4 regions of the Arhodomonas sp. KWT genome follow, and region 1 is predicted to be linked to each of the others. Evidence: predicted binding sites of a transcription regulator. Region 1 holds the regulator's gene; each other region holds the start of a gene.

Evidence for each region. Region 1 encodes sigma-54, which starts transcription at its own class of promoters, with help from an activator protein. Its sites were predicted from a motif close to TGGCANGNTNCNTGCTT; they were not measured.
Region 2: fliE (flagellar hook-basal body complex protein FliE) is a predicted target of sigma-54. The motif match lies at 1,361-1,377, and genes of this name have one in related genera.
Region 3: urtA (urea ABC transporter substrate-binding protein) is a predicted target of sigma-54. The motif match lies at 2,803-2,819, and genes of this name have one in related genera.
Region 4: glnA (glutamate--ammonia ligase) is a predicted target of sigma-54. The motif match lies at 5,993-6,009, and genes of this name have one in related genera.

Annotation. Positions count from the first base shown of each region.
Region 1 covers NZ_WNXE01000002.1:8,494-15,298, reverse strand. The annotation lists partial or broken gene G7A99_RS25050 (sodium:calcium antiporter) at 1-111, shown strand, start outside; gene G7A99_RS01025 (KpsF/GutQ family sugar-phosphate isomerase) at 116-1,111, shown strand; gene G7A99_RS01020 (HAD family hydrolase) at 1,111-1,674, shown strand; gene lptC (LPS export ABC transporter periplasmic protein LptC) at 1,661-2,230, shown strand; gene lptA (lipopolysaccharide transport periplasmic protein LptA) at 2,217-2,747, shown strand; gene lptB (LPS export ABC transporter ATP-binding protein) at 2,750-3,484, shown strand; gene G7A99_RS01000 (RNA polymerase factor sigma-54) at 3,581-5,056, shown strand; gene hpf (ribosome hibernation-promoting factor, HPF/YfiA family) at 5,076-5,402, shown strand; gene G7A99_RS00990 (PTS sugar transporter subunit IIA) at 5,541-6,011, shown strand; gene G7A99_RS00985 (HPr kinase/phosphorylase) at 6,008-6,793, shown strand; partial or broken gene G7A99_RS25045 (RNase adapter RapZ) at 6,774-6,805, shown strand, end outside.
Region 2 covers NZ_WNXE01000001.1:26,342-34,230, reverse strand. The annotation lists partial or broken gene fliF (flagellar basal-body MS-ring/collar protein FliF) at 1-973, opposite strand, end outside; gene fliE (flagellar hook-basal body complex protein FliE) at 988-1,323, opposite strand; gene G7A99_RS00155 (sigma-54 dependent transcriptional regulator) at 1,870-3,279, opposite strand; gene G7A99_RS00150 (flagellar protein FliT) at 3,788-4,132, opposite strand; gene fliS (flagellar export chaperone FliS) at 4,119-4,541, opposite strand; gene fliD (flagellar filament capping protein FliD) at 4,613-6,040, opposite strand; gene G7A99_RS00135 (flagellar protein FlaG) at 6,085-6,417, opposite strand; gene G7A99_RS00130 (flagellin) at 6,559-7,889, opposite strand, start outside.
Region 3 covers NZ_WNXE01000066.1:6,635-14,523, forward strand. The annotation lists gene G7A99_RS11165 (DUF2933 domain-containing protein) at 1-210, shown strand, start outside; gene G7A99_RS11170 (YncE family protein) at 200-1,237, shown strand; gene G7A99_RS11175 (DsbE family thiol:disulfide interchange protein) at 1,234-1,761, shown strand; gene G7A99_RS11180 (cytochrome c biogenesis CcdA family protein) at 1,865-2,602, shown strand; gene urtA (urea ABC transporter substrate-binding protein) at 2,884-4,176, shown strand; gene urtB (urea ABC transporter permease subunit UrtB) at 4,232-5,818, shown strand; gene urtC (urea ABC transporter permease subunit UrtC) at 5,825-6,952, shown strand; gene urtD (urea ABC transporter ATP-binding protein UrtD) at 6,949-7,776, shown strand.
Region 4 covers NZ_WNXE01000016.1:24,519-32,407, reverse strand. The annotation lists gene G7A99_RS05220 (AAA family ATPase) at 32-1,153, shown strand; gene ntrC (nitrogen regulation protein NR(I)) at 1,218-2,624, opposite strand; gene glnL (nitrogen regulation protein NR(II)) at 2,621-3,667, opposite strand; gene G7A99_RS05205 (DUF4124 domain-containing protein) at 3,843-4,433, opposite strand; gene glnA (glutamate--ammonia ligase) at 4,536-5,951, opposite strand; gene glyQ (glycine--tRNA ligase subunit alpha) at 6,265-7,167, shown strand; gene glyS (glycine--tRNA ligase subunit beta) at 7,164-7,889, shown strand, end outside.

The DNA of each region.
Region 1 (6,805 bases):
GTGATGGCGTTCAGCCGCTACGGTCACGGGCGGATCAACCGCATCGAGGGCGCGCTGCTGCTGGCAGCGTATATTGGGTATCAGGCGTTACTCTACGTGTGTGAGACATAGCAGCATGAGCGAGAGACAGCCCCCCCGGGACGAGGACGCGGACCTCTGCCGCCTTGGCCGCGCGGTCATCGAGGTGGAGACCGAGGCGGTCAACGCCCTCGCCTCGCGCATTGACGCCGACTTCGCCCGCGCGTGCCGGCACATGCTGGCCTGCGAGGGGCGGGTGGTGGTCCTCGGCATGGGCAAGTCCGGCCACATCGGCGGCAAGATCGCCGCCACCCTGGCGAGCACGGGCACGCCGGCGTTCTTCGTCCACCCCGGCGAGGCCAGCCACGGTGACCTCGGCATGATCACGCCGCGGGACGTCGTGCTGGCCCTGTCCAATTCCGGCGAGACCGACGAAATCACCACCATCCTGCCGCTGATCAAGCGCCTGTCCGTGCCACTGATCGCGCTGACCGGCCGCCCGGAATCCACCATGGCCCGCTCGGCGAGCGTGCACCTGGACGTCAGCGTCGCCGAGGAGGCCTGCCCGCTGGGGCTCGCCCCCACCGCGAGCACTACCGCCGCGCTCGCCATGGGCGACGCCCTGGCGGTGGCACTGCTGGAGGCACGGGGGTTCACCCGCGAGGACTTCGCCCGTTCCCACCCCGGCGGCCGGCTGGGCCGGCGGCTGCTGCTGCGCATCGAGGACATCATGCACGGCGGCGAGCGCATCCCCCGGGTCCAGGCCGAGACGCCCCTCGGCGAGGCCCTGGTGGAAATGACCAACAAGGGCCTCGGCATGACCGCGGTGGTCGACGCCGAGGGTCACCTGCTCGGCGTATTCACCGACGGCGACCTGCGCCGCGCCCTCGACCGCGAGGTGGACGTGCACCGCACCCGGGTGGATGCGGTGATGACCCGCGGCGGGCGCACCATCACCCGGGACCGCCTCGCCGCCGAGGCCCTCGCGCTGATGGAGAATCACGGCATCAACGCGCTGCCCGTGGTCGACGAGCAGCGCCGTATCGTCGGGGCGCTGAACATGCACGACCTGCTGCGCGCGGGGGTGGTGTAATGGACGCCTTCGAGCACGCCTACTGCGGCACCCCGCCGGCGACGGTGGCCGGGCGCGCGGCCCACATCGGGGTGCTGGCGCTGGACGTGGACGGCGTGCTCACCGACGGTGGCGTCTACATCGGCGACGACGGCGAGCCCTTCAAGCGCTTCAACATCCACGACGGCAAGGGCATTGCCATGCTCCGGGACGCCGGCATCGAGGTGGCCATCGTCACCGCCCGGCGCTCCGGTGCGGTCGAGGCCCGGGCCCGGGAGCTGCGGATCGGCCACGTCCACCAGGGCGTTCGCGACAAGGCCGCCGCCCTCGCCGACCTGGCGAAGGGACTCGGCCTCGCCCCGCAGGCATGCGCCTTCGTCGGCGACGACCTCGTCGACCTTGCCCCCATGCGTGCCGCCGGGCTCGCAGTAGCCGTCGCCAACGCCCATCCCGCCGTGTGCGCCCGCGCCCACTGGGTCACCCGGCGCGGCGGCGGCGACGGCGCGGTGCGCGAGGTCTGCGAGCTGCTCCTCGGCGCCCGCGGCGTCCTCCGGCCATGGCTGAGCGACGATGCGCGAGCGTAGCCGCCGGACATTCCCACTGGTGGTCACCGCGCTCCTCGCGGCGCTGGCGTGGTTCTCCTTCGGCGGCCGCGACGACGACGGCGCGGGCACGGCACCGCCGGTGCGCGAGCCCGAGGCCCGCTACTACGCCACCGGGGTACGCATCGTCGCCACCGACGCGGACGGCAACCCCAGCGACGAGCTCCGTGCGCAGCGCGCCGCCTACTTCCCCGGCGCCGATCGCTGGGAGATGCAGCAGCCGCGCTGGCAGGGGCGCCGCAACGGGCGGCCGTGGCACGGCCGCGCCCGGCGCGCGGAGGCAACGCCCATCGGCGATCACGAGCGCCGCATCGTGCTCAACGGCGATGTCGAGCTCCACCGCGAGGCGCCGGACCCACTCACCCTGCTCACCGACACCCTCACCCTGGTGCCTGCCCGGGACTATGCGGAGACCGACGCGGCGGTGACACTGCGCACCCCCGCGAGCGAGATGACCGGTGTCGGCGCGCGGGCCTGGATGGACCGACAACAAGTGAGACTCCTCGCCAAAGTCAGGGGGACCTATGCGACCGAATAGCCTGATTCGCCTGCTCGCGGCCTGCCTGCTCGCCGTGGCCGGCTGCGCCCTCGCCCAGCAGGACAGCAGCAAGCAGCCACTGCACCTGAGCGCCGACACCGGCGAGCTCGACAACGTGCGCGGTGTAAGCACCTACACCGGCAACGTCGTCGTCACCCGCGGCCAGATGCGCATCACGGGCGATGTCCTGCGGGTCTACCGCGGCGACGGCGACACCCTGGACCGGATCGAGGTCGAGGGTGAACCCGCGACCTACCACGACGAGTCGCCGCAGCGCGAGACGCCGGTGGACGCCGAGGCGCCGACGATGACCTACTACTCCGGGCCGCCGGAGCGCATCGAGCTCTCCGGCGGTGCCACGCTCACCCGCGGGCGCGACGAGTTTCGCGGCGAGACGGTCAACTACGACATTGCCGCCGACCAGGTGAAAGCGGACAGCAGCAAGGACCAGCGCGTTCAGGTCACGCTCTTCCCCAAAAAGGACGACAGCGGCAACGACAGCGGCGACGGGCAGTGAGCATGGGGGAGACGGGACGCCTCGAGGCCACCGGCCTGATCAAGCGCTATCGACGGCGCAGCGTGGTCAGCGACGCCGCACTCGCGGTCGCCCCCGGCGAGATCGTGGGCCTACTCGGGCCCAACGGCGCGGGCAAGACCACCTGCTTTTACATGATCGTCGGCCTTATCCGTCCCGATGCCGGACAGATCCGCCTGGACGGTCGCGAGATCGGCCGGCTGCCCATGCACCGCCGGGCCCGGCTCGGCCTGGGTTACCTGCCCCAGGAGGCGTCGATCTTCCGCAAGCTCTCCGTGGCTGACAATCTCCTCGGGGTGCTCGAGCTGCGCCGCGATCTCGACCGCGGCCAGCGCCACGACGAGATGGAGGAGCTGCTCGAGGAGTTCAGCGTCGGCCACCTCCGCGATCAGCCCGGTATCAGCCTCTCCGGCGGCGAGCGCCGCCGGGTGGAGATCGCCCGGGCGCTGGCGGCCCGCCCCCGCGTGATACTGCTCGACGAGCCATTCGCCGGGGTTGACCCGATCTCCGTGCACGACATCCGCCAGATCATCCGCCACCTGGCCGAGCGCGGTATCGGCGTGCTGATCACCGATCACAACGTGCGCGAGACCCTGGGCATCGTCGACCGCGCCTACATCCTCAATGCCGGCGAGGTGATCGCCGAGGGCGACGCCCAGACGGTGCTCGCCGACGAGCAGGTCAAGCGCGTCTATCTGGGCGAGGATTTCCGGCTGTGACCGCCCGCGCTCAGGTGCAAGGCCGCTGCCTGTTGCATTACGATGGCGGCAAGCGGGCGCGGGCCGCCCGGCCAGCGGAGAGCTGACGAACGACCCATGAAACAGACGCTCCAGCTCCGACTCGGTCAGCAGCTGACAATGACACCCCAGCTGCAGCAGGCGATCCGCCTGCTGCAGCTGCCGACGCTGGAGCTGCGTGCCGAGATCCAGGAAGCGCTCGACTCCAACCTCATGCTCGAGACCGAGGACGAGCACGAGGCGGCCACCACCGAAGAGGCCCTGCGGGACGCCGGCACCGGGGACAGTGCCGGGCAGGCGGACGGCGAGCCGGCCGCCGAAACGACGAACACCGAGGATACGCGCCTGGGCGACGACCTGCCGCTGGACGGCAGCTGGGACGACATCTACGACGGCACCACGGCCTGGAGCCGCGGCAGCGGCGAGGTCGATGACTACGATCCGGTCTCCCGCCTGGCCGCCGCCAGCGAGAGCCTGCGCGAGCACCTGATCTGGCAAATCCAGCTCGGCGAATTCACCCCCCGCGCATTCGCCATCGCCGAGGCGATCATCGACGCGGTCAGCGACGACGGCTACCTGAACACCGACGAGGCCGACATTCTCGCGGCCCTGCCCGGGGACTGGGCGGTGGGCCACGAGGAATTCCTCGAGGTGCTCGGCGAGGTGCAGCGACTCGACCCCGTGGGCGTGGCCGCGCGTGACCCCCGGGAATGCCTGGCCCTGCAGCTCGAGCAGCTGCCGGAGGACACCCCGTGGCTCGCGCAGGCACGGTTGCTGCTCGACGAGCACCTGGATCTGCTGGTCAACCGACAGCTCGCCCAGATCAAGCGCCGCATGCAGCTCGACGACGAGGCCCTGGGCGGCATCATCGAGCTGATCCGGGGGCTCGACCCCCACCCGGGCCTGCGCTACGGTAGCAACAATACGGAATACGTCATCCCCGACGTCTTCGTCCGCCGCGAGGACGGGCGCTGGCAGGTGGAGATCAACCCGGATGCCTTTCCCCGTGTCCGCATCAACGCCGACTATGCGGCCATGGTCCGCCGCGCCGACCGCAGCCGCGAGAACAGCCTGATGCGCGAGCACCTCCAGGAAGCGCGCTGGCTGATCAAGAGCCTGCGTTCGCGCAACGACACCCTCCTGCGCGTGGCCCATTTCATTGTCGACCACCAGCACGACTTCCTCGAACGCGGCGAGGAGTTCATGCAGCCGCTGGTGCTGCGCGAGGTCGCCGAGGCCGTGGAGATGCACGAATCCACCATCTCGCGGATCACCAACCGCAAGTACATGCACACCCCGCGCGGGACCTTCGAGTTCAAGTACTTCTTCTCCTCGCACGTGCAGACCGCCGACGGCGGCGAGTGCTCCGCCACCGCGATACGGGCGCGTATCCGCCGCCTGATCGCCGGCGAGGACCCGCGCCGCCCGCTCAGTGACAGCCGCATCGCCACCATCCTGCAGGACGAGGGGATACACGTCGCCCGCCGCACCGTGGCGAAATATCGCGAGGCCATGGCGATCGCGTCCTCGACGGACCGAAAGCGCCTCGCCTGAGAACCACAAAGGAGGCTCTATGCAGATCGACATCACCGGCCACCACATCGAAGTGACCGACTCGCTGCGCGACTACGTCAACGAGAAGTTCCAGAAACTCGAGCGTCACTTCGACAACGTCGTCGATGTGCATGTCATCCTCACGGTCGAGAAGCTGACCCACAAGGCGGAAGCCACCCTTGTCCTGAGCGGCGCCCGCTTGTTCGCCGACGCCACCGATGAGGACATGTACGCCGCCATCGATGCACTCACGGATAAACTCGATCGCCAGGTGGTCAAACACAAGGAGAAACGCGCGGATCATCGCCGTAACGAGGGGCCGGTGAGCCAGGCCCTCGAGGAATGATCCATCGTTGCCGGCCGGGGTGGCCGGCAGACCAGTGACCACGCCGGCGGCGGGCCTGCCAGACCGGGCGCAGGGAGGTGCCTCGGGCCCGTACCGCCGCCGACGTGCCGGACAACGCCAGTTCAGGGCCGGGGCACCATGAACATTGCAGCACTGCTCTCCCCCGAGCGGGTTCGCTACGGGGCGCATGCCACCAGCAAGAAGCGCAGCCTGGAGCTGCTCTCGGAACTGCTCAACGAGGATGCGACCGGTCCGGACACCCGCAGCATCTTCGAGAGCCTGATCGGACGCGAGCGGCTCGGCAGCACCGGTCTGGGCCGGGGCGTCGCCCTGCCACATGCCCGGCTGCCGGGCCTGGATGCCCCTGTGGCGGCGGTGCTCAACCTCGACACGGGCGTGGATTTCGACGCCGTCGACCGTCAGCCGGTGGATCTGCTCTTCGCGCTGCTCGTGCCGGAAGAGTCCACCGACGAGCATCTGCGCATCCTCGCCACGCTGGCGGAGATGTTCAGTGACACGGCCTTCTGCGAGCATCTCCGTGCCAGCGGCACCGACCGTTCCCTCTACGAGCAGGTGTCACAACGGCTGGTGGACGGCGCGCCGGCATGACGCCTCGGCTGCGCATCCCCCGCACCGCCCTGGCACGGGCGCTCGGGGCCGCGGCGCACGGCGGCGGCGAGACCGTCGAGCTACCCGTGGATGCACCGCGCTGGCTCGGTGGCGACGCCCCGGTACGCCGTGGCGCCACCGACGCGGACGGCGCCTGCCTGATCGTCTGCGAGTCCGCCGACGCCGCGCCGGCCGACGGCACGCCCTGGATGACACTGGAGGCGGACGACGAGGCCCTGGCCTGGCGAATCGATCGCGCCCTCGTCCGCCTTGCCGGGCGCCCCGGAGTCCCCGGCACCCTGGTTCGCATCCATGGTCACGGGGTCCTGCTCAGGGGGGCCGAGGGCACGGGCAAGAGCCACACGGCACTGGCCCTGCTCGATCGCGGGCACGCCCTGGTGGCCGACGATCTGGTGACACTCGCCGCCGCCAGCGCCACCCCCGAGGGCCGCGCCCCCGACGAGGGCCCCCGCGGACGGCTCGCCGTACGCGGTCTCGGCGTGATCCGGGTGGACGAGCACTTCGGGGATGCGGCGCTGGCACGGCGCGCCCCGGTGGTCCTGGAAGTAGTACTCGCGCCCGGGGCGAGTGCGGACCCGCTGACCGGGGGCTGGGCCACCGGCGGACTGCTCGGACGCCCCCTGCCCCGGCTGACCCTGGCCCCGGGCCCCATGACCGCCCTGCTCATCGAGGCAGCGGTACGCGAGTGCCGTCAGGCCGGCGGCATTACGCACGGCCAAGCGAGCGCGGAGGACCGACTGAATGCGGCTCGTCATCATTAGCGGGCTGTCCGG
Region 2 (7,889 bases), on a different contig from region 1:
CGGAACGATCATTGGAAATCTGCTCGCTGCGCAGCGCCGTCTGATCCGGGTCGTAGCGCTCCTCGGTCTGCTCGGTGACCGAAAAGTCAAGCTGCGCATCCACCTGCGCCCGCACCTTGTCCCGGCCCACGATGGGCGCGAGCAGATCGCGAATGCGCTGGACGTAGTTCCGCTCGATACGCCGCTGCTGGGCGAGCTGCTCACCGCTGGCCTCGGCACCGTTGCCCCCGGACTGCTCGGTGAGCAGCGTGCCGTCCTGATCGACCACTGAAACACGCTCGGCGCTGAGCTCGGGAACCGCGCCGGCGACGAGGTTGACCACCGCCCGGACCTGGCCGTCGCTAAGCGACCGGCCGGGAAATAGCGTGACGGTTACCGATGCGGTGGGCTTGCGGTCCTCGCTGACGAACGCCGAGCGCTCGGGGATGGCGAGATGCACGCGCGCCGAGCGCACGGCGTTGAGGCTGGTTATGGTGCGGCCGAGCTCGGTCTCCAGCGCCCTGTGGAACCGGGCCGTCTGCAGGAACCGGCTGGTGCCGAAGCCCGGATCCTTGCGCAGGCTCTCGAACCCCACACCACCGGTCTGCGGCAGGCCCTGGGCGGAGAGCGTCATGCGCGCGTCGTAGATGCGATCCATCGGCACCATGATGGCGCCGCTGTTCTCGTCCACCTGGAACGGGATGTTCGCCGTCTGCAGGGCGTCCATCACGGCACTGGCGTCCTCGGCGGGCAGATCCGAGAACAGGGGCCGGTACATGGGCTCCTGCACCCACATCACCAGGCCAACACCGGCGGCGATCGCCACTGCCAGGCCAAGCACCAGCGCGAGCTGACGGAATACCCGGTCGCCCAGGTACTCGCTGATGAGCCGGCCGAGCCGCCCCTGACCGTCGCGCCGCGGTCCCGACCCGGCGGTATCGGTGGCGGGCTGCTGCCCGGGCTGTGTCGTGAGTGCCTGACTCGCCTGCGCCATTGCCGTGCCCTAAGTTACACCTGCATCCGCGATATCTGGCGGTATGCGTCCAGTAGCTGGGTCCGGGTCTCCTTGACCGCAGTGAACGCCACCCGCGACTTCTGCCCCGCCACCATTGCCTCTGCCAGCGAGACGTTGCCGCCCCGGAGGAAGGTGTCGGATTTCTGACTCGCGGTCTGCTGCAGGTCGTTCACGGAACGCAGCGCATCGGTGAGCATCCCCTGGAAGCCCTGCGACGACGAGGCGGTGCCGGTCGCGGTGGCCGCGGCCTCGTTGGACGGTGTGCGCTGGGCCTGCGAGGCCAGGGTGCGCATCTGCGCGAGCACCTGCTGGATACTGGGGTCGGCCATGTTCATTCCCTCCACGGGCATTGGACCTGCCCCGGTGTTGCAAGGGCCGTGCCCACTTTCGAGAACCCCCGTCACGTGCCGGGCAAATCCGGCGCCGGCCGACGCAACGGCTCCGCCCGGAACTGCCGACAGCCGGCCTGTCGGCTGCCAGGAGCAGCCGACCTACCGGCCAAGCCGACCGCGCCGTGCCCCTCTCCCTTCACAGGAGAGGGGTTGGGGAGAAGGTGTAGCTCCCGCCGCCAAGGGTAGGCCGGACACGGCCGCCAGGCCGTGTGCGACATCCCTAACCCCGCTCGGGCGCCCCGAAAGACGTCGCACGCCTGCGGCGCACGACCTACCCATCGTTGTAGGTCGGGCACGGCCGCCAGGCCGTGTGCGACGTCCCTGACCCCGCTCGGGCACCCCGAAAGTCGTCGCACGCCTGCGGCGCACGACCTACCCATCGTTGTAGGTCGGGCACGGCCGCCAGGCCGTGTGCGACGTCTTCGGTCAACCCCCCGCCGCCCGGGATATCCGCGAAACGCCATCCTGCTCCCCACACCCCGGTCACGCCGGGCGCGAGGCGGTGTCCTCGCGGTCGATACCATACTTGCGCAGCTTCTCCACGAGGGTCGTGCGACGCAGGTTGAGCAGCTTCGCCGCACGGGCCACGACGCCGTCGGTGGCATCCAGGGCGTCACGAATCAGACGCTGTTCCAGATCGCCGAGCACCTCGCGGAGGTCCATACCGGTCTCCGGATCCAGGGACGGCCAGCCCCCCCCGGCAGCATCCGATTCCACGGCCGCGGCCTCCGCTTCCGGCTCGGGCTCGGGGATGTGCTCGTCCACCGCTTCGAGAAGGCGTTCCGGCAGGTCGTCAACATCCGCCTCCTGCCACGGGTGGAGGATAGCCATGCGCTCGACCAGGTTGGCGAGCTCGCGGACGTTGCCCGGCCAGTGATAGCGCGCGAACAGCGCCAGCGCACGCGGACTGAACGACACGGAGCCCCGGCCGTCACTCTCGATCCGGCGCACGATCTCGTCCACCAGCACCGGGATGTCGGCGACCCGGCGCCGCAACGCCGGCAGCTCGATGGGGAAGACATTGAGGCGATAGTAGAGATCCTCGCGGAACTCGCCGTCGGCGATCCGCCGCTCCAGATCACGGTGGGTGGCCGCGATGATACGCACGTCCGCCTCGATGCTGCGATTGGAGCCCACCCGTTCGAAGGTGCGCTCCTGAAGCACGCGGAGGAGCTTGACCTGCATGTGCAGGCTCATGTCGCCGATCTCGTCGAGGAACAGCGTGCCCCCCTGGGCGAGCTCGAAACGGCCCTGGCGCGCCGAGATAGCACCGGTAAACGCACCTTTCTCGTGACCGAAGAGCTCGCTCTCCAGCAGGTCCGCGGGAATAGCGCCGCAGTTGACGGGTACAAACGGCTTGTCAGCCCGCCCGGACTGGGCGTGGATCTGCTGCGCCACCACCTCCTTGCCGGTGCCGGACTCGCCGAGGACCAGAACGCTGGCCTCGCTCGCGGCGACCTGCTCGATAAGCCGCCCGACGCGCTGCATGGTCCGGCTCTCGCCGACGAGCCGCGGCACCGCATCCCGCGCTCCCTCGGCGGGTCTCGCGGGCTGGCCGAGGACCTTCTGCATCGCCGACTGGAACTCCTGGCGGCGCAATGGCAATTGCAGGGTACCGACCACATTGGCACCACGGCTCAGCGCACTGCCCCGCTCCACCCCGACCAGGTAGGCCGGCACGCCGGGCAGGCGCTCCCACTGCGCGTTCAGCAGCTCGGCCCCTGAATCGTCGCCCCCGACGACAAGGCACAGCGCGGGATCGACCTCACCGAGCACGCCGTCGAACTCCGCCGGATGGGCCACACAGCGCGCCGTGTGCCCGACGAATTCCACGACAGCGCAGACGCCAGCAGCCCGCTCGGCGTCCGCGTCGAGCACCAGAACATTCGCCATTGCATTGCCCCGTTCATCAGAAGGGCCACCCCCTCAGGCGGCCTTGTTGTTCTTCCGGGGTGAGACACGTCCGCCTTCTTGTGTGCGCCGGTTCTCACCCGGGGCTAGAGTTCAGCAGTTCGAGAACCCGGCGTCAATGAACCGACGATCAAAGGACGCACCGTCACCAGGTGTCGACGCCCTGACACCCCGGTCGTGCGCCGCCTCCGTTGGTGCCGTGTCGCGCGTCGGCGGGAGCTGTCGCACACGGCCTACCGGACGGTTCGGTAGGTCGTGCGCCGAAGGCGTGCGACGTCTCGGGTAGCGCCGTGTCGCGCATCGGCAGGAGCTGTCGCACACGGCCTCACGGCCGTGCACGACCTACCGGACGGTTCGGTAGGTCGTGCGCCGAAGGCGTGCGACGTCTCGGGTAGCGCCGTGTCGCGCGTCGGCGGGAGCTCTCGCACACGGCCTGCGGCCGTGCACGACCTACCCGGGGTTCCCGAAGGCGGGCGACGTCTCTTTGGGCTCAGCGGGAAAAGCGGCGGTAGGCGTCGGCCGCCTGGCGCCCGCGCTGGGACTCCTCCAGCATGCGGGCGGCCTCGTCGCGGTGGGCACGGGCGAGCTCGATCAGCGACTCGTCGAGCTCAAGCACCCGGCGGACGCAGTCCGCGACCACCGGGGCGGCATCGTGGGGAACCGGGGTGGCAAAGAGCTCGCGGGAAAGCTCCTGGCGTTCAGCCTCGCGTTCGGCAAAGCCGACCCAGTCACCCGCCTCACCGAAGGTGCGCATCTCACGGGTGAGCGCCAGCAGCCGCCGCGCGATGCGTTCGCGCTCCGCGGCCGCGGCGGCATCGCCGTCAGACGGCGCCACCGGCCTGGGCGTTTTGCTGTCCGGGGGCATTGCGTGCCTCTGCCGGGATTCCGTCCCAGCCTTCCTTGATCTCGCGGAGCAGGGTCGCGACCTCGTCCAGCGCCGTCAAGTCATTATGCGCGTTGGCCGCCACCAGGCGCCGCTGCATATACTCGTACAGCGAATCCAGGTTGCTCGCCAGCTCTCCACCCTCTTCATGATTCAGACTGGCTCGCAGACCGTCGAGGATCCCGATCGCCTTGCCGATACGCTCGCCCTTCACCGCGACATCGCCACGCTCCATCGCGCCGCGGGCCTGGGCTACACGCTCCAGACCACCGTTGAACAGCATCGCTGTCAGCTGCCAGGGATCAGCGTAGTTCGCACCGCTGCGATCCACCTGCTGGTAGGCGTTAACGCCGTAAGTCATCTGCCGCTACCTCTGTCGTACCCCGTGTGCCCCGCTCCGGGGCGTCTGTTTCAAACGAACGCCAGTCGGCGCTAGTTGTCCCCGTTGGTGCTGATGTAGCCCGGCAGGCTCTTCAGCCCCTGGGTCAGCTGGCTCTGCATGCTGTCCATGTCCGAGACGATCTGGTCCATGGCAATAAACTGGTCGAGATACCGCTGCTGGAGGTTGGACATGCGCCGGTCCAGATCGTCGCGCTGGTCGGCGATACGATCGAGCCGGTCCTGCAGCCCGTCGGTGCGGCTGCTGATGAGCCCGTTATCGCCGAGATACGAATCGGCGATCTCCTCCAGCCGGCCCGCTACCCCGCCGGAATCCGCCGTGAACAGCTCCGCGACACCTTTCGGATTGTCCTCCAGGGCGGCGTTGAGACGCTCCTCGTCGATACTCAGCTGGCCGTCGCGACCAACCCCCAGGCCGAGATCCGCGAGGCTGCGGAGATCGCCCTCGACACCCTCGACGGGACTGGTCACGCCCTGGCGGACCTGCGTCTGCAGCCCGCGGGCGGTGGCGTCCCCAAGCAGCACAGAGGCCTCGCCACTGGCCTTGTCGTAGCTGGTCAGCTGGCTGATGGTCTGCATCAGGGTGTTGTAGCCCTTGACCATATCCTCCAGCGCGGACTTAACGCCGCTGTCGTCACGGCCCACGGTGAGTGTCTGGGTCTCGCCCGGCGCAGAGGACGCCAGGTCGATGGTCACACCGGGGATCACGTCGTCGATGCTGTTGCTCGAACGCGTCGCGGTCTGACCATCCACCTGGATCACCGCGTCCTCGGCGGTCTGGGTCTCGGTGAGGTTGCTCACGCCGGAGTCATAACGCAGTGCCGACAGGCCGGCGGCGTCCGTGTCGTCGCCGTCTCCGTCACCACTGACGCCGACGGTAATCGTGTTCTCGGTACCCGGGTCGTCCGCGGTGAGTACCAGGCGCGATTCGGTGTTGCCGCTGCTGTCGTCGACGTTGATGATGCTTGCGGTCACGCCGCCGTCGGCGTCGTTGATGGCGTCCCGAATGCCGGACAGGGTGTTGTCGCCGCTGCCGATCTCGACGTCGAACGAGGAACCACCGACACCGATACTCAGCGTGCCCGTGCCGACGGTAGAGTCCTCACTCCATCCCATGTCGCCGGCACTGGCGAGCTTCTGCGGGCTCGCCATCTTCGTGACCTCGATGGAGTAGGATCCGGTCTGCGCGGTCGAATCCGCCGAGGCAGTGAACACCTCGGAATCCGATGAGCTCGCGCTTCGCTGCCCGAAGGTATCGACCTTCTGCAGCCCCTGGATGCTATCGCTGAAGCTCGACAGGGCCGATTTCAGCGCGCCATAGGCCGAGAGCTTGGTCTGATAGGTCTCCTCTTTCGAGGAGAGCCGCGACTCGGCCGGCTCACGCTCGGCGGACACGAGATCGGAAACTGTCTGGTTGATGTCCAGGCCGGAGCCGATTCCCAGGCTGGTGAGCGTTGACATGGGGCTGACCTCTTACCGATTGACCGCCGCCGGCGAACCGTCCGTCACGCCTCGGTCCGGAACAGTGCGCCGCCGTCTTCGTCGCTCAACTTGTGCATGAAACGCGCCAACTCGAGGATATCCTCGGGCGGAATCTGCCGGATCACCTCGTCGGTACGGCCGTCCACCACCTTCACCACGCTGCGTCCGGTGGCATCGTCCACGGAGAACTGCAGGTTATGGTCATAGCGCTCGAAGCGCTCGCGCAGCTGCTCCACGAGCTGCTCCGCCGCCTTGCGTTCACCCTCGCCGCCCAGGGCCGGGCGCTCCGAGTCCTGTATCGCCGAGGTGCGGGGCTGGTCCCCCGTGCGCTGCTGCTGCACCGTTGATCGAGACATTGAGCGGCCATCGGCCTCAGTGGTGGGGGGCACCACCTGAGAAAGCCCCTGTGAAACATTCTGAACGGTTGCCATTTCCGGACCCTCTCACCACCCGGTAAGCGGCGGCGCCCCGGGTCAGGGCGCCGCCATCCGCCTGCCTTACTGCAGCAGGCTCAGCACCGACTGCGGCTGCTGGTTGGCCTGGGCCAGCATCGACGTACCCGCCTGCTGGAGCACCTGGGCCTTGGACAGCTTGGCCGTCTCGGCGGCAAAGTCCGCGTCCTGAATGCGGCTGCGCGCGGCCGAGAGGTTCTCCGAGCTGGTCTCGAGGCTCGAGACCGTGGACTCGAAGCGGCTCTGGATGGCACCGAAGGTACCCCGGAGCGAGTCGACGTCCGAGAGCGCGGAGTCGATGCGCTGGAGCGCCGCATCCGAGTTCGCGGCGGTCAGGATGTCCGAAGCGGACAGGGCCTTGGTGCCCGTGGTGTCGGTCGCAGTGGCGGCGACCGTGCTGAACGACTGCGACTCGCCGTCGTTGTTGGCCACGGAGATCTGGTTGTCGGAATCGAGGCGCACGCTGCCCTTGTAGACCGTGTACTCACCGCCGGTCGCCGTAATTCCGGTGTTGCCGAAGAAGCCGCCGACACTGGCCGAGCTGCCCACGGACTCCTTGATCTCGATGTTGCGGCCATCCTCCGCGCTCAGCACCAGCTTGCCGGAACCGTCCACCCGCGCACCCACGCCGGTCTCGTTGGAGGCGTTGTTGATCTGGGTGGCCAGCGCCTCGGCGCTGCTCACGTCCACGCTGCCCTCGGTCTGCTGGGTGATGGTCTTGCCGTTGATCTCGAGGGTGTAGGTCTCGGACGTGTTGGTGCTGTCACCGAAGCTCAGCTCGCTGAAGCTCAGGGTGGTCTGCGCCGCCTCTGCCGTTGCGGTCACGCCGTGGTCCTCGGTGCCCAGGTTGATCGCCTCGGCGATACCATAGGCGGAGTTGGCGCCGCGGCCCGCGCTCATCTCGTCGGAGGTCAGCGCGGAGCTAACGGACGCCACGTTGACACCGTTGATCGCCAGATCGCCGGAGCTGTCGAGGAAGAAATCGTTGCTGTTCGACGGCGCGCTGGTGGAAGCGGAGTAGTCGTTCAGCGCGTAGTCCGCCGTGGCGTGATTACCGATGGAGTTCGTCCGCATGCTGGAGCTGACGTCCACGGAGATGGTCTCGCCGACGTTGGCGCCCACCTGGAACTCCTCGGTGCCGAGGCTGCCGTCGAGGATATTACGGCCGTTGAACGCCGTGGTCTTGGCCAGACGGTCGTTCTCGGAGAGCAGCTGCTGGAACTCGGCGTCCAGCGACTCCCGGTCCTGGGTGGCGTTGGTGGCGTTACGCGACTGCACCGCCAGCTCACGCATGCGCTGGAGGTTGTTGGTCATCTGCTGGAGCGCGCCCTCGCCGGTCTGCGCCAGGGAGATGCCGTCATTGGCGTTACGTGCCG
Region 3 (7,889 bases), on a different contig from region 1:
GTCTCCGGGGCGCGGTCCAAATACATGCTGCCGTTACTGGCGCTGGGAACCGTTGTCGCGGTATTCGGCGTCTCGCAGACGGGAGCGTCCCTGGGGATGCTCTTCTACCTGGTGCTGCTCGCCTGTCCGCTCATGCACCTGTTCATGCATCGGGGGCGCCACTCGGGCGCATCCGGGGACCACAAGGGAGGGGGCGAGAATGAGGGCTAGGCTGTTTTCGCTGCTATTCGCCGGGTTCGTCGCTGCCGCCTCCGCCGAGGTCTCGGCGGGACAGGCCTATCTCCCAATGGGACAGGCGCGGGGTATCGCGGTGGTCGATACACAGCGCGATGCCGTGGTCGGCCATCTGCCGGGGGTACCCTCCGGGCACGGCCTGGCCCTGAGTCCGGACGGTGGGCTGCTGGTGGCGGCGAGCCTGGCCGCCGGGGCCACCATGGAGGCCGGGGAACCGGAGCACGCGGCCCATCACGGCGGAAAGGCCGCTGCGCGTGAATCCGGCGGCGGTGGTGTCGTCACCCTGATCCGGGCCGCTACCGGGGCGGTGGTGGCGCGGATCGCGATCCCCGGGCCGAGCCATCACGTGGCAATCACGCCGGACGGGCGTTATGCCGTGGCGACGCTGATGCGTGACGGTGGCGTCGCGGTCATCGACCTGCGTGAACGACGCCTCGCCAGGGTGGTTCCCACCGGGGTCGCGCCTAACTATGCCGTGCCGGCCGCGGACAGCCGGACCGTGTACGTGAGCAATTCGGGCAGCGCGACGGTGAGCGTCGTCGACGTGGTCACGGGCCGCGTTCGCGACAGCGTGACCGTCGACGCCGGCCCCGAGCACATGGTGCTGTCCGGGGACGGGGAACGGCTGTACGTGAACGCCGCAGGTGCCGGGGCCGTTACGGTGGTGGCCCTCCCGGAGGGCCGGGTTGTGCGTAGCCTCGAGACGGGGCGTGATCCCCACGGCATCGCGCTCGGTCGCTCCGGGCGCCGGCTGTTCGTGGCCCTGACCGGCGAGGACCGGCTCCTGGCCATCGATCTGCGCGACGGTTCCCGCACCAGCCGCGTGCTGGCGCCGATGCCCTACCACCTCGCGAGGGTTCCCGGTAACGGCCGGCTCTACGTCTCCAGCCGCGGCGAATCCCGCGTCTGGGTGGTGGACGGCCGCGATCTGGGTGTATCGGCGTCGATCCAGACGTCCGCGGTCGTCCACCAGATGGCGATGTCCGCGGAGGCGGGGCAGTGAGGCGGACGATCCTCCCACTGGCCATATTTCTCGCCGCCGCGGTGCTGCTCGGCGTCGGCCTTTGGCTGGATCCCTCCCGGGTGCCGTCTCCCCTTCTGGGGAAGGCGGCCCCCGCCTTCTCGGCACCGCGTCTGTTCCGGCCGGCGGAGACGGTCACGGAGGGCGATCTGCAGGGGCAGGTCGTCGCCGTCAACGTGTTCGCGAGCTGGTGTACCGCCTGCCGGGAGGAGCACCCCTTCGTTGCCGCACTGGCGGAGCGGATCCCGGTGTATGGGCTGAACTACAAGGACACGCGCGGCGACGCCCGCGCGTGGCTCGCCCGCTACGGTAACGCCTATCGCGCGGTGGCCTTCGATCCGAAGGGGCGGGTCGGACTGGAGTGGGGTGTGTACGGGGTGCCGGAGACCTATATCCTAGACGCCGACGGCGTCATCCGGCACAAGCACATCGGTGCGATAGATGCCCGCGGCCTGAACGAGGAAATCCTGCCGCTGGTCTCGCGGCTGCTCGGGGAATCGGCATGATGGCCGTAGCGCACGCCATTGTGCCGGTGCGGACAATGCCCGGCCCCTGTCGCTGCCACGAACGCGCCATTCGGGTTCGTTATCGATCGAAGGGGAGGTAGGCGTGCCTGAAATCGCCGGTATCGGTCTGCTGACCGCGTTCGCCGCGGGCATCATCTCCTTCCTCTCGCCCTGTGTGCTGCCGCTGGTGCCCGGGTACGTCTCCTTCGTCGCCGGGCGCTCCGTGGAGGAGCTGCAGACGCTGTCGGGCTACCGCGAGCGCCTGGCGGTCGTCGGCATGAGTCTGTCGTTCGTGCTCGGGTTCGCCACGGTCTTCATGCTCCTGGGCGCGAGTGCCACCGCCATAGGCCGTGTGATGCTGGCCTACAAGGAGACGGCCAACATCGTCGGCGGCACGTTCGTGATCGTCTTCGGCCTTTTCATGAGCGGAGCGCTACGGCTGCGGTGGCTCCATGGCGACACGCGGTGGATCCACCGCCTCGAACAGGGGGGAACCCCCTGGCTGAGCTATCTCCTCGGCGTGGCCTTCGCGTTCGGGTGGACCCCGTGCATCGGCCCCGTTCTCGGCAGCATCCTGACCGTGAGTGCCTCCGGGGCGGGGAGCGGTGTCGCCTTGCTCGGCGTCTACTCGCTCGGGCTCGGTGTGCCCTTCCTCGCAACCGCGCTGTTCATCAACCGCTTTCTCGACAACCGTGCCCGCCTGCGTGCCTGGGGGCGGCCGCTGCACATCATCGGTGGCGTGGTCATGATCGTGGTCGGCGTGGCGATGGTGACCGGACAGCTCGCGCGGTTCAGCTACTGGCTCCTCGACGTTTTCCCCTGGCTCGGCCGTATCGGTTAGTGCCCCCGGTCGGCAGGCGTCCGTGACGGTGGGTACGAGGCCCGTGGGCCACCTCGCCACCCCGCCGGAAGCGCTGCACCGCCATGATGCATTGGCGCCGGTGCAGTGCACCACGCCGGGGTGCGTGTCGACCACCGGTTACGTTTCCGGGTTTGCCGGTATTCCGTGAATAACCTTTTAAGACAGTGTCTTGGGCCTATTGGCACGATCCCTGTAATGCCCCTTTCCGATGCCGCCGGGCGGCGGTGCCAAATCAAGCAACGATCGAGGAAGGGGCAGCCATGAGAACAATTCGTAAACGTCTGGCCGGAGTCGTCGCGGGCCTGGCGCTCGCCGGTTCGGTGGGCGGCGCCCACGCCGCCGAGGAGCCCATCAAGGTCGGTGTCCTCCACTCGCTGTCCGGCACCATGGCCATCAGCGAGAGCACGCTGAAGGACACCATGCTCATGCTCATCGAGGAGCAGAACGCCAAGGGCGGCGTACTCGGCCGCAAGCTGGAGCCGGTGGTGGTCGACCCCGCCTCCGACTGGCCGCTGTTCGCCGAGAAGGCCCGCCAGCTCATCACCCAGGAGGGCGTGGACGTGATCTTCGGCGCCTGGACGTCGGTGTCGCGGAAGTCCGTGCTACCGGTGGTCGAGGAGCTCAAGGTGCCGCTGTTCTATCCGGTGCAGTATGAGGGCGAGGAGTCCTCGAAGTACGTGTTCTACACCGGTGCGGCGCCGAACCAGCAGGCGATCCCGGCGGTCAACTACCTGCGCAACATGCTCGGCATCGAGCGCTTCGTGCTCGAGGGCACCGACTACGTCTATCCGCGCACGACCAACAAGATCCTCAAGCGCTACCTGATGGACCGCGGCGTGGCCGAGGAGGACATCCTGGTCAACTACACGCCGTTCGGCTTCTCCGACTGGCAGAGCGAGGTCGCGCGGATCAAGGAGTTCGGTTCCCAGGGCAAGCCCACGGCCGTGGTGTCCACCATCAACGGTGATGCCAACGTGCCCTTCTACAAGGAGCTGGCCAACCAGGGCGTGTCCGCCGCGGACATCCCGGTCATCGCCTTCTCGGTGGGCGAGCAGGAGCTCTCGGGCATCGACACCGCGCCGCTGGTCGGGCATATGTCCGCCTGGAACTACTTCCAGAGCATCGATACCCCGGCCAACGAGGCCTTCATCGAGCGCTGGCACGAGTACATCGGTGACGACTCCCGCGTGACCAACGATCCCATGGAGGCCCACTACATCGGCTTCAACATGTGGGTGAAGGCCGTGGAGAAGGCCGGTACCGCCGACCCGGAGGCCGTGGTCGACGCGATGATCGGCGTCACCGCGCCGAACCTCACCGGCGGCGTGGCGGCGATGATGCCCAACCACCACATCACCAAGCCGGTGTTCATCGGCGAGATCCAGGACAACGGCCAGTTCGCTGCCGTCTGGCAGACCCCGGGCATGGTCGCGGGTGATGCCTGGTCGGATTTCCTGCCGGAGAGCAGCAAGATCATCTCCGACTGGCGCGAGCCGCTCGCCTGCGGCAACTACGACGTCACCACCGGCGAGTGCTCCGGCCAGGAGTACTGATCGTCGCTGCGGGGCGGTGCCGCCGGCACCGCCCCCACCCCACGGAGGACGGACGATGAGCCCAATGCTGCGCACCGCGCTCGTGATCGGGCTGTCGCTGGCGCTGAGTGCCGCGGCGGTGGCCGCGGACTTCGCCACCCTGCTCCAGGGCCTGGACACCCGTAACTTCCGCGAGAAGATGACGGTGACCGAACAGATCGCCGGCTCCGGCCATCCCCGGGCGGCGGCCGTGCTCACCGCCCTGTCGGCGGGGGATCTCTACGTCGACGACGCCAGCGGCCGCGTGGTCATCCGGCATGACGACGGACCGGTGACCGACGCGGCGACCGGCGAGCCCGTGGCCTCCCACGGCGGACTCGACCGGGTGATCGCGAACATCCTCATGCGCCGCCGCATCGAGGGCGCCCTGTCGCGGCTGCGCCTCAACGCGCCTGCGCCGCAGATGCGCCTGAAGGCCGTGCGTGGGCTCTTCGGCGACCTCGACGAGAACACCGTGGCGCTGCTGCGCGAGCGCCGCGACGCCGAGGACGACCCGCGGGTGGCCGCGGCGCTCGCCGTCGGTCTCGCGCTCTACGACCTGCGCGAGGGCAGCCGCGGCGAGCGCATGGCCGCCATCGATGAGCTCGGCGGCAATCTCGCGCCGGAGGCGCGCAATGCCCTGCGCCAGGCGGCGGCGGACGGGGCGCTGCCCGGGCCGGTGCGCGAGGTGGCCGCCTCGGCACTGGCGCGCACCCAGACCTGGGTGAGCTTCTACGACCGCGTCGAGCAGATCTTCTTCGGCCTGTCCCTGGGCTCGGTGCTGCTGCTCGCCGCGGTGGGACTCGCCATCACCTTCGGCGTGATGGGCGTGATCAACATGGCCCACGGCGAGCTGATCATGCTCGGCGCCTACACCACCTTCGTGCTCCAGCAGCTCATGCCCGGCCATATCGGCCTGGCCCTGGTGCTGTCGGTGCCCGCGGCCTTCCTGGTCGCCGGGGCCTTCGGCGTGGTCATCGAGCGCGGGGTGATCCGGCACCTCTACGGCCGGCCGCTGGAGACCCTGCTCGCTACCTTCGGCATCAGCCTCATTCTCCAGCAGCTCGTGCGCACGGTGTTCTCGCCCCTCAACCGCTCGGTGAGCGCGCCGGAGTGGCTGAGCGGCTCGGTCGTGCTCAACCCGGTGCTCTCGCTCACCGTCAACCGCCTGGTGATCATCGCCTTCGCCCTGGCCGTGTTCACCCTGCTGGTGCTCGTGCTCAACCGCACCTCCCTGGGCCTGAAGGTACGGGCGGTTTCGCAGAATCGTGCCATGGCCCGGGCCGTCGGCGTGCGCAGCGACTGGGTCGATGCGGCAACCTTCGGCCTCGGTGCCGGGGTGGCGGGGATCGCCGGCGTGGCGCTGTCCCAGCTCACCAACGTCGGTCCGAACATGGGCCAGTCCTACATCATCGACTCGTTCCTGGTGGTGGTCTTCGGCGGCGCAGGCAACCTGCTGGGCACGCTGGTCGGGGCGATGACGCTGGGCGTGCTCAACAAGTTCCTGGAGCCGGCGACGGGTGCGGTGCTCGCCAAGATCCTGGTGCTGGTGTTCATCATCCTGTTCATCCAGAAGCGGCCGAAGGGACTCTTCCCCCAGCGCGGCCGCGCGGCGGAGGCCTGACCCCCTATGACCGCTGACGCCAAGTCCCTGCCCCGGCTCGGCTACCGTGGCGGGCTGCTCACCGGCGACATCGCCGGGCGGGTGCTCATCGCGCTACTCCTGGCGGCGGCCGTGGCGGTGCCCGCCGCCAACCTTCTGGCCCCCGAGGGCTCGCTGCTGCACCTGTCGAGCTACACGGTGACGCTGCTCGGCAAGTACCTGTGCTACGCCCTGCTGGCGCTCTCGGTGGACTTGATCTGGGGCTACTGCGGCATCCTCAGTCTCGGCCACGGGGCGTTTTTCGCCCTGGGCGGCTACGCCATGGGCATGTACCTGATGCGCCAGATCGGTACCCGCGGCGTCTACGGCGATCCGGTGCTGCCGGACTTCATGGTCTTCCTCAACTGGGACCGGCTGCCCTGGTACTGGTACGGCTTCGACCAGTTCCCGGTGGCGCTGGTGGCCATCGTGCTGGTGCCGGCGGTGGTGGCCTTCGTGTTCGGCTGGCTGGCGTTCCGCTCCCGGGTCACCGGCGTCTATCTCTCGATCATGAGCCAGGCGCTGACCTATGCGCTGATGCTCGCGTTCTTCCGCAACGAGATGGGCTTCGGCGGCAACAACGGCCTTACCGACTTCAAGGACATCCTCGGTTTCGATATCCAGGCGGACACCACCCGGGCGGCACTGTTCGCCGCCTCCGCACTGGCGCTCGCCGGCGGCTACGCGATATGCCGGTTCATCGTCTCGAGCAAGCTCGGGCGGGTGGTGACCGCGGTGCGCGACGCCGAGGCACGGGTGCGCACCGTCGGTTACCGGGTGGACCACTACAAGGTCTGGCTGTTCACGGTCTCGGCGATGCTCGCGGGCGTCGCCGGGGCGCTGTACGTGCCCCAGGTGGGGATCATCAATCCGGGCGAGTTCTCGCCGCTGAACTCCATCGAGATCGTGGTCTGGGTGGCGGTTGGCGGGCGCGGCACCCTCATCGGTGCCGTGGTCGGTGCGCTGGCGGTGAACTACGGCAAGACGGTGTTCACCGGGGTCTGGCCGGAGGGCTGGCTGTTCGCCCTCGGGGCGCTGTTCGTGGTGGTCACGGTGTTCCTGCCCCGGGGCATCGTGGGGCTGCTGCGCCGCCGGCGCGGCGAGGAGGCGGCATGACGGTACTCGCGGAGGTCCTGCGTCGGGACCGGGTGTTCGACTTCGTCCTGCCCGAGCCGGACTTCGCCGGCGGGCTGGACACCCGCCACGGCCCGATCCTTTACGTCGAGGACGTGACCGTGGCCTTCGATGGCTTCCGCGCCCTCGACCGGCTCAGCCTGTACGTCGACGACGGCGAGCTGCGCTGCATCATCGGGCCGAACGGCGCCGGCAAGACCACCATGATGGACGTGCTCACCGGGCGCACGCGCCCGGACAGCGGCAGCGTGTGGTTCGGCAGCCGTATCGACCTGCGTCGGGCCTCGGAGACGGCCATCGCCCGCGGCGGTATAGGCCGCAAGTTCCAGACCCCGACGGTGTTCGAGCACCACAGCGTGATGGAGAACCTGGAGCTGGCGATGGCCGCGGACAAGCGCGTGTGGCCGACGCTGTTCGCGCACATGGACAGTGCCGACCGCGACCGGCTCGCCGAGGTGCTCGCGCTCATCGGCCTGGCCTCACTGGAGCGCCGGCCCGCCGGTGCGCTCTCCCACGGCCAGAAGCAGTGGCTGGAGATCGGCATGCTGCTGATGCAGAACCCGCGGGTGCTGCTCGTCGACGAGCCCGTGGCGGGCATGACCCATCAGGAGATGGAGCAGACCGGTGAGCTGCTTCAGCGCCTCGCGGGCCGGCATTCGGTGATCGTGGTCGAGCACGACATGGCCTTCGTACGCTCCATCGCCCGGCAGGTGACGGTGCTCCACCAGGGCAGCGTGCTCGCCGAGGGCACCATGGACGAGGTCCAGAACGACCCGCGGGTGGTCGAGGTGTATCTCGGTGAATAGTCGGACGCGTATCAGTCGCGGATCGTGGCGGGATGGGCCCGGCCGGGGAGGCCGATCCCGGACGCGCCATGAATCCTTCCGGGGACGCTCGGCCGCGGCCCTCCATGGCTGTA
Region 4 (7,889 bases), on a different contig from region 1:
CGTAATCCCGCAGGCACCAGGAGCCCCGCGCATGCCGTTCATCAATGACATGCTGGAGAACAGCCACCGGGAACAGGCCCAGCGCAGCGCGCTGAAAGCGGAGAACGCCGCCGGCGAGGACGTCGTACAGGCGCACCTGGCGAGTCAGTCCACGCTGGAGAGCCGCTTCCGTTTCGACGTCGACACGGTCATGGGCACCCTCCAGAACGAGATCATCGGCCAGGACGACGCCCTGCGCGCGGTGGAGGACATCCTAAAGGTGGTACGCGCCGACATAACCGACCCCCGCCGGCCGCTGTTCACCGCGCTGTTCCTCGGCCCGACCGGGGTGGGCAAGACGGAGGTGGTCCGGTCGCTGGCGCGCTCCCTGCACGGCGATGCCGACGCGTTCTGCCGGGTCGACATGAACACGCTCTCCCAGGAGCACTACGCGGCGGCCCTCACCGGCGCCCCTCCCGGTTACGTCGGGGCCAAGGAGGGCAACACGCTGCTGGATCAGGACCGTCTCGAGGGCGACCACGGCCGCCCGGGGATCGTGCTTTTCGACGAGCTGGAGAAGGCCAGCCCCGAGGTGCTCCAGGCGTTGCTCAACGTATTCGACAACGGCCTGCTCACGGTCGCCTCCGGCGAGCGGACCTACAGCTTCCGTAACGCCCTGGTATTCATGACCAGCAACCTGGGGGCCCGGGAGATACAGCGCGACGAGCAGCGCCGGCAGAGTGGATTGCGGCGCTGGCTGCCTTCGAGCACACGGCGCCGGCATCGTCGGGTGGAGGAGATCGTCCGCGACAAGCTCCTGCGGGCCTTCACCCCGGAGTTCGTCAACCGGATCGACAACATCACGGTGTTCAACTGGATCGAACCGGAGCTGGTGGAACGGCTGGTGGCACTCGAGGTCGAGCGACTCAACCGCCGGCTGCTCAAGCATCGCTGCCGTCTGGAGGCACGGCCGGCAGTACTGAGCCATGTCGCCCGCGCGGGATTCGACCGCCAGTTCGGCGCCCGTTCCCTGCGGCGGGCTGTCCGCCATCAGATCGAGGTGCCCTTCGCGGAATACCTGCTCAATCATCACCGGCCGGACGAGGACGCCCGGACACTGACCACCTACGTGGCCGAGCACGGCGACGGGGGCGTGCGTTTCCGGATGCCGTAGGCCCCGTTGGCGAAACGCCGCGCAGACGCCGGGACCCGACCGCGGGAAGGGGCTCAGCGTTTCCCTAGAGTTCCAGGCCGTGCTCCTTGATCTTGCGGGTCAGGGTATTGCGGCCCCAGCCCAGCAGCCGTGCGGCCTCCTGGCGGTGGCCGGCGGTGTGCTCCAGCGCGGCGCGGATCATGACCTGCTCGAAGCGGTCGTGGGCCTGGGCGAGCGCCTCCGGCTCGGGGCCGGTGGCCACCGTCCGGGCCCAAGCGGTGAGCGCCTCCTCCCAGCTGCCGTACTGGCCGCCGGCGGTCTCGGCCACGCTCTCCTCGTTGAGGTCGCGGGGCAGGTCCTCTTCATGGATCTCGCGGCCGCTGGCCATCACGGTCAGCCAGCGGCAGGTGTTCTCCAGCTCGCGCACGTTGCCGGGCCAGGGCAGAGCGGCGAGCCGCCGCTCGACGGCGGGGGTCAGGACCTTGGGCTCGACGTTGAGCTCGCGCGCGCTGCGGGCGAGGAAATGACGCGCGAGAGAGGGGACGTCGGCGGCGCGCTCGCGCAGCGCCGGCACGTGCAGCCGGATCACGTTGAGGCGATGGAAGAGGTCTTCGCGGAATCGCCCCTGTTCGACCAGGCGCTCCAGGTTCTGGTGGGTCGCGGCGATGATGCGCACGTCCACGTGCATGGGGGTGTGGGCACCCACACGGTAGAACTCGCCGTCGGCGAGGACCCGCAGCAGCCGCGTCTGCAGCTCGGCGGGCATGTCGCCGATCTCGTCGAGGAACAGCGTGCCCCCGTCCGCCTGCTCGAAGCGCCCGCGGCGCTGCTGGTGGGCACCGGTGAAGGCGCCGCGCTCGTGACCGAAGAGCTCGGACTCCATGAGGTCGCGGGGGATGGCGGCCATGTTCAGGGCGATAAAGGGCTTGTCCGCGCGCGGGCTGTGCCGGTGCAGGGCGCGGGCGACCAGCTCCTTGCCGGTCCCGGACTCGCCGTTGATGAGGACCGTGATATGCGAGCGCGACAGCCGGCCGATGGCGCGGAAGACCTCCTGCATCGCCGGCGCCTCGCCGATAATCTCCGGCACCGGCCCGGCGTCGTCCGCCCTCGGGGCACGTTCGCGGGCGGCGGCGAGGGCGCGGCGGACGAGCTCCACCGCCTCCTCGACGTCGAAGGGCTTGGGCAGGTACTCGAAGGCCCCGCCCTCGTACGAGGAGACCGCGGCGTCCAGGTCGCTGTGCGCGGTGATCACGATCACGGGCACCTCGGGGGCGACGCCGCGCAGGCGCTCCAGCAGTGCCAGGCCATCCATGCCGGGCATCCGGATGTCGGTGACGATCACGTCCGGGCGACGGTGCTCGAGCGCGGCGAGGACCTCCTCGGCGCTGGCATAGCCCTCCGCGGCGAGGCCGTCGGCCTCCAGCGCACGGGCGAGGACCCAGCGTATGGAGCGATCGTCGTCGGCGATCCAGATGCGTTCGGCGGCACTCATTCGGCGTCCTCCAGGGGCAGCCATACGGTGAACTCGGTGCGCCCGGGCACGCTGGAGCACTCGATGAGCCCGCCGTGCTGGGCCACCAGGTTCTGGGCGATGGGCAGACCGATCCCGGTCCCCTCGGGCCGGGAAGTGATCATGGGGTAGAAGATGCGCTCGATGAGGTCCGGGGGGATGCCCGGACCGTTGTCGATAATGTCCACGCGCACCACCAGCCGATGGGGGACATCACCGATGGTGAAGCGCCGCTGGGTGCGGGTGCGCAGGGTGATCTGGCCGTGGTCGCCGACCGCCTGGAGCGCGTTGCGCACCAGGTTGAGCAGCGCCTGCAGGAGCTGGTCGCGGGCGGCGTCCAGCGGCGGGATTGACGGGTCGTAGTCGCGCACGAAGGTCACGCCCTCCGGCGCCTCGGCACTGGCGAGGTGACGCACACGCTCGAGGATCTCGTGGATGTTCACCGGGCTGCGCTGGGCCTGGGTATTGGGTCCGAGCAGGCCGTCGACCAGGCCGCGCAGGCGATCGGCCTCACTGATGATGACGTCCGTGTACTCGCGCAGTGCGTCGTCGTCGAGCTGGCGCCGGAGCAGCTGGGCGGCGCCGCGCAGGCCGCCGAGCGGATTCTTGATCTCGTGGGCGAGCCCCCGGATCAGCTCGCGGATCGCCCGGTTCTGGGAGATCAGCTGATGCTCGCGGCTGATGCGCAGGTGGCGGTCGAGCTGGGCGAGCTCCAGCAGCAAGCCGCCGTCGGGCAGCGGGGTCACGGAACAGTCCAGGGTCACCAGCTCACCGGCGAGCGCGATCTGGTGCTCGCGGTCCGTGAAGCTGGTGCCGCGCTCACGGGCCCGGGAGAGGGCCTCGGCGATGCCGTTCAGCCCGGGCAGCGCCTCGTCCACGCCCATCCCGCGGATCTGGCGTGCACTGATACGCAGCAGGCTTTCAGCCGCCGGATTGATGTCAACGATGCGATTGCCGGCATCGAGCACCACGATGGCCGTGGTGAGGTACTCGACGATGGGCTCCTGCGCCACTTTGATCTCCATGCATGTCCCTGTCTGCCCCGATACGGGTCCATGGAAGGGGATAGCAAAAACCGCGCCGACCGGCGCAGACGCATGCATAGCGGGGGGCAGGGCGCACAGGCGGTGGGTGTATGCACTATAATGGTGCGCCCCGATGGGGTATTCAAGGGCAGTGCCCCCGAATAAGGCGCACCGCTCAGCGGTTACGGAACAGCCGGGAGGCCTGGTGCAGGTAGACGGTGACCGTCGCGCTGCGTGCGAGCACGCGCCCGCTGTCGTCGCGGAGCAGCGCCTGGAGCTCGTGGGCGCCCCGGTCGAGCCCGGAAAGGGTGATATCGGTGACGGTGAACGGCCCCTGCCGGTAGGGACTGCCGTCGACCAGGATCAGGATCCGCTGATCCTCGGAGAGACGGGGACGTACGTCGAGCACGAGCTGGAGCTTGCCCTGGTTGTCCCGCACGGTGGCCTCGTCCGACGGGGCGGCGATGGCAATGCGCCATTGTGTCTGTGCCGCCGCGCCGTCACCCGTGCCGGAATCGCTGTCGTCCCCGCCGCGGTCCGCGTCGTCCTTCGGACCCGTCCCCTGGGGGGCTGGCAGCGAATCGACAACCGTGGGCTCGCCGACGTCGACGGGCTCGGCACCGTCGTGGGGCTCGTCGCTGAAATGGACCTGGCCCTGGTCGTCCACCCAGCGATAGACGTCGGCTGCGGCAGGCGCCGCGACCGCCGCCACGAGGATGGCGAACAGACAGAGAACGGTCAGGCGGGAGACGGTTGGTACGCTCATGGCGCCAATGTAGCGGCTTTGGCCCCCGGCGCGCCACCCACGGCGGCGTCCGGCGGGACAGCGGCGGGCCGCAGGGACGGCCCGCCGCTCGGGCAGTCGCGGTTACACGCTGTAGTAGAGATCGAACTCCACCGGGTGCGTGGTCATGCGCAGCTGCTGGACCTCCTCGCCCTTGAGCTCGAGGTAGCCGTCGATGGCGTCGTCGGTGAACACGCCGCCCTTGGTGAGGAACGCGCGGTCCTTGTCGAGCGCGTCCAGCGCCTCCTCGAAGGAGAACGCCACCTTCGGGATCTCGGCCTCCTCCTCGGGGGGCAGGTCGTAGAGGTCCTTGTCCATGGCGTCGCCGGGGTGGATCTTGTTCTCGATCCCGTCGAGGCCGGCCATGAGCATCGCCGCGAAGGCGAGGTACGGGTTGGCGGTGCTGTCCGGGAAGCGGATCTCCACACGCCGCGCCTTGGGGTTCGAGACCCACGGGATGCGCACGGACGCGGAGCGGTTACGCGCCGAATACGCCAGCAGCACCGGCGCCTCGAAGCCCGGGACCAGGCGCTTGTAACTGTTGGTCGAGGCGTTGGCGAAGGCGTTGATCGCCTTGGCATGCTTGATGATGCCGCCGATGTAGTACAGCGCGGTCTCGGAGAGGCCACCGTACTGGTCGCCGGCGAACAGGGCCTCACCGGTCTTGGCGATCGACTGGTGGACGTGCATGCCGTTGCCATTATCGCCGACCAGCGGCTTGGGCATGAAGGTGGCGGTCTTGCCGAAGGCGTGGGCGACGTTGTGCACCACGTACTTCAGGGTCTGGACCTCGTCCGCCTTCTTCACCAGGGTGTTGAACTTGCTGCCGATCTCGCACTGCCCGGCGGTCGCCACCTCGTGGTGGTGCACCTCGGTGGTCTGGCCCATCTCCTCGAGGGCGAGGCACATGGCCGAACGCATGTCGTGGAGGCTGTCCACCGGCGGCACCGGGAAGTAGCCGCCCTTCACACCCGGACGGTGGCCCATGTTGCCGTCAGCATAGACACGCTCGGAGTTCCACTGGGCCTCCATGGAGTCGACCTTGTAGAAGTTGCCGCTCATGTCCGCGCCCCAGCGCACATCGTCGAAAACGAAGAACTCGTTCTCCGGGCCGAACATGGCCACGTCGCCGACGCCGGTGGACTGGAGATAGGCCTCGGCGCGACGGGCGATGGAGCGCGGGTCGCGCTCGTAGCCCTGCATGGTGCTGGGCTCGATGATGTCGCAGACCAGGTTGAGCGTCGGCTCCTCGTAGAAGGGGTCGACCACCGCGGTCTCCGGGTCCGGCAGCATGATCATGTCGGACTCGTTGATGCCCTTCCAGCCGGAGATGGAGGAGCCGTCGAACATCTTGCCGGACTCGAAGGTATCCTCCTCGATGGTGTGCGCAGGCACGGTGACGTGCTGCTGCTTGCCCTTCGAGTCGGTGAAGCGGAGATCGACGAACTTGATATCGTTGTCTTCGATCAGCTTGAGGACGTCCTCGGCGGTGCGGGACATAGTCTTGCCTCCATGGTGCATACGTTTACCCGCGGTGAAGTTAGCAGAAATCATGCCAGAGGGCTCCACCACGGAGTCAGGGCATTCCGGCGCGGTTCGCGGACGGGTAGAGCAGATCGCCATCGACGCTATTGCACCAAAATAAGGCACGCACCCATCAGGTGCGCCCAATAAAGGTGCATAACCGGCCACGGGGCGCCCGTCCCGGCAATCGTACGCCACTGTCCCGTCTGTCGCAGCCCGCGGTATACTCTGCGATTTTCTCCCGGCCCCCGCCGGGGCCATCCACCGTACGGAGTCGGACGGCAACGCAATGATCACCTTTCAGCAGCTCATCCTGGAACTCCAGCGCTACTGGGCGGAACGCGGCTGCGTCGTGCTCCAGCCGCTGGACATGGAGGTGGGCGCGGGTACGTTCCACCCGGCGACCTTCCTGCGCTCGATCGGCCCGGAGCCCTGGAACGCCGCCTACGTCCAGCCCTCCCGCCGGCCGACCGACGGCCGCTACGGCGAGAACCCGAACCGGCTGCAGCATTACTACCAGTTCCAGGTGGTGCTCAAGCCCTCGCCGGCGGACATCCAGGAGCAGTACCTGGGCTCGCTGAAGGCCCTCGGCGTTGATCCGCTGGTGCACGACATCCGCTTCGTCGAGGACAACTGGGAGTCCCCCACCCTCGGCGCCTGGGGCCTGGGCTGGGAGGTCTGGCTCAACGGCATGGAGATCACCCAGTTCACCTATTTCCAGCAGGCGGGCGGACTGGACTGCCGACCGGTGACCGGGGAGATCACCTACGGGCTGGAACGCATCGCCATGTACCTCCAGGACAAGGCCAGCGTCTACGACCTGATCTGGACCGAGGGGCCCGCGGGCACGGTGACCTACGGTGACGTGTTCCTGCAGAACGAGCGCGAGCAGTCAGCGTACAACTTCGAGCACGCGGACGTCGCGAGCCTGTTCCACTGGTTCGACACCTGCGAGCGCGAAAGCCAGCGTCTGGTCGAGGCGGGACTGCCGCTGCCGGCCTACGAGCAGGCACTGAAGGCGTCGCATACGTTCAACCTGCTGGACGCGCGCCACGCCATTTCGGTCACCGAGCGCCAAGCCTACATCCTGCGCGTACGCGCGCTCGCCCGCGCTGTCGCCGAGGGCTATTACGCCACCCGGGAGGCGCTCGGCTTCCCGCTGTCGAACACCGCAGAGGATCGTTCCGCATGACTGACGCGCGAGAGGACCTGCTCATCGAGCTCGGCACCGAGGAGCTCCCGCCGACGGCCCTGCACGAGCTGATGACCCGCTTTGCCGACGAGATCACGGCGGGGCTGGACCAGGCGGGCGTCGGGCATGGTGCACACCACGCCTACGCGACCCCGCGCCGGCTGGCGGTGACGCTCGAGTCGGTGGCCACACGTCAGCCGGACCGCACCATCGAGCGCGCCGGTCCCGCGGTCGCCGCGGCCTTCGATGCCGACGGCAATCCCACCAAGGCGGCGGAGGGTTTCGCGCGCTCCTGCGGCGTGGCGGTGGAGGCGCTCGAGCGCATGGAGACCGACAAGGGCGAGCGCCTGGGCTACCGCGGCATCGAGCCGGGCCGCGAGACCGCGGCGCTGCTGCCGGAGGTCATCGACCAGGCCCTGGCCCGGCTGCCCATCCCCAAGCGCATGCGCTGGGGCGACAGCGACGCGGCCTTCGTACGGCCGGTGCACTGGCTGGTGGTTCGCCTCGGCGACACGGTGGTGCCGGTGGAGGTGCTGGAGCTCGCCAGCGGTGGCGAGAGCCGCGGCCACCGCTTCCATCATCCGGCAGCCATCCCGGTGACCGCGGCGAACTACGCCGAGCGCCTGCGTGACCCGGGCTACGTGATCGCGGACTTCGACGCGCGCCGCGAGTACATCCGTGAGCAGGTCGAGGCCGCCGCGCGGGGGATCGGCGGCACCGCC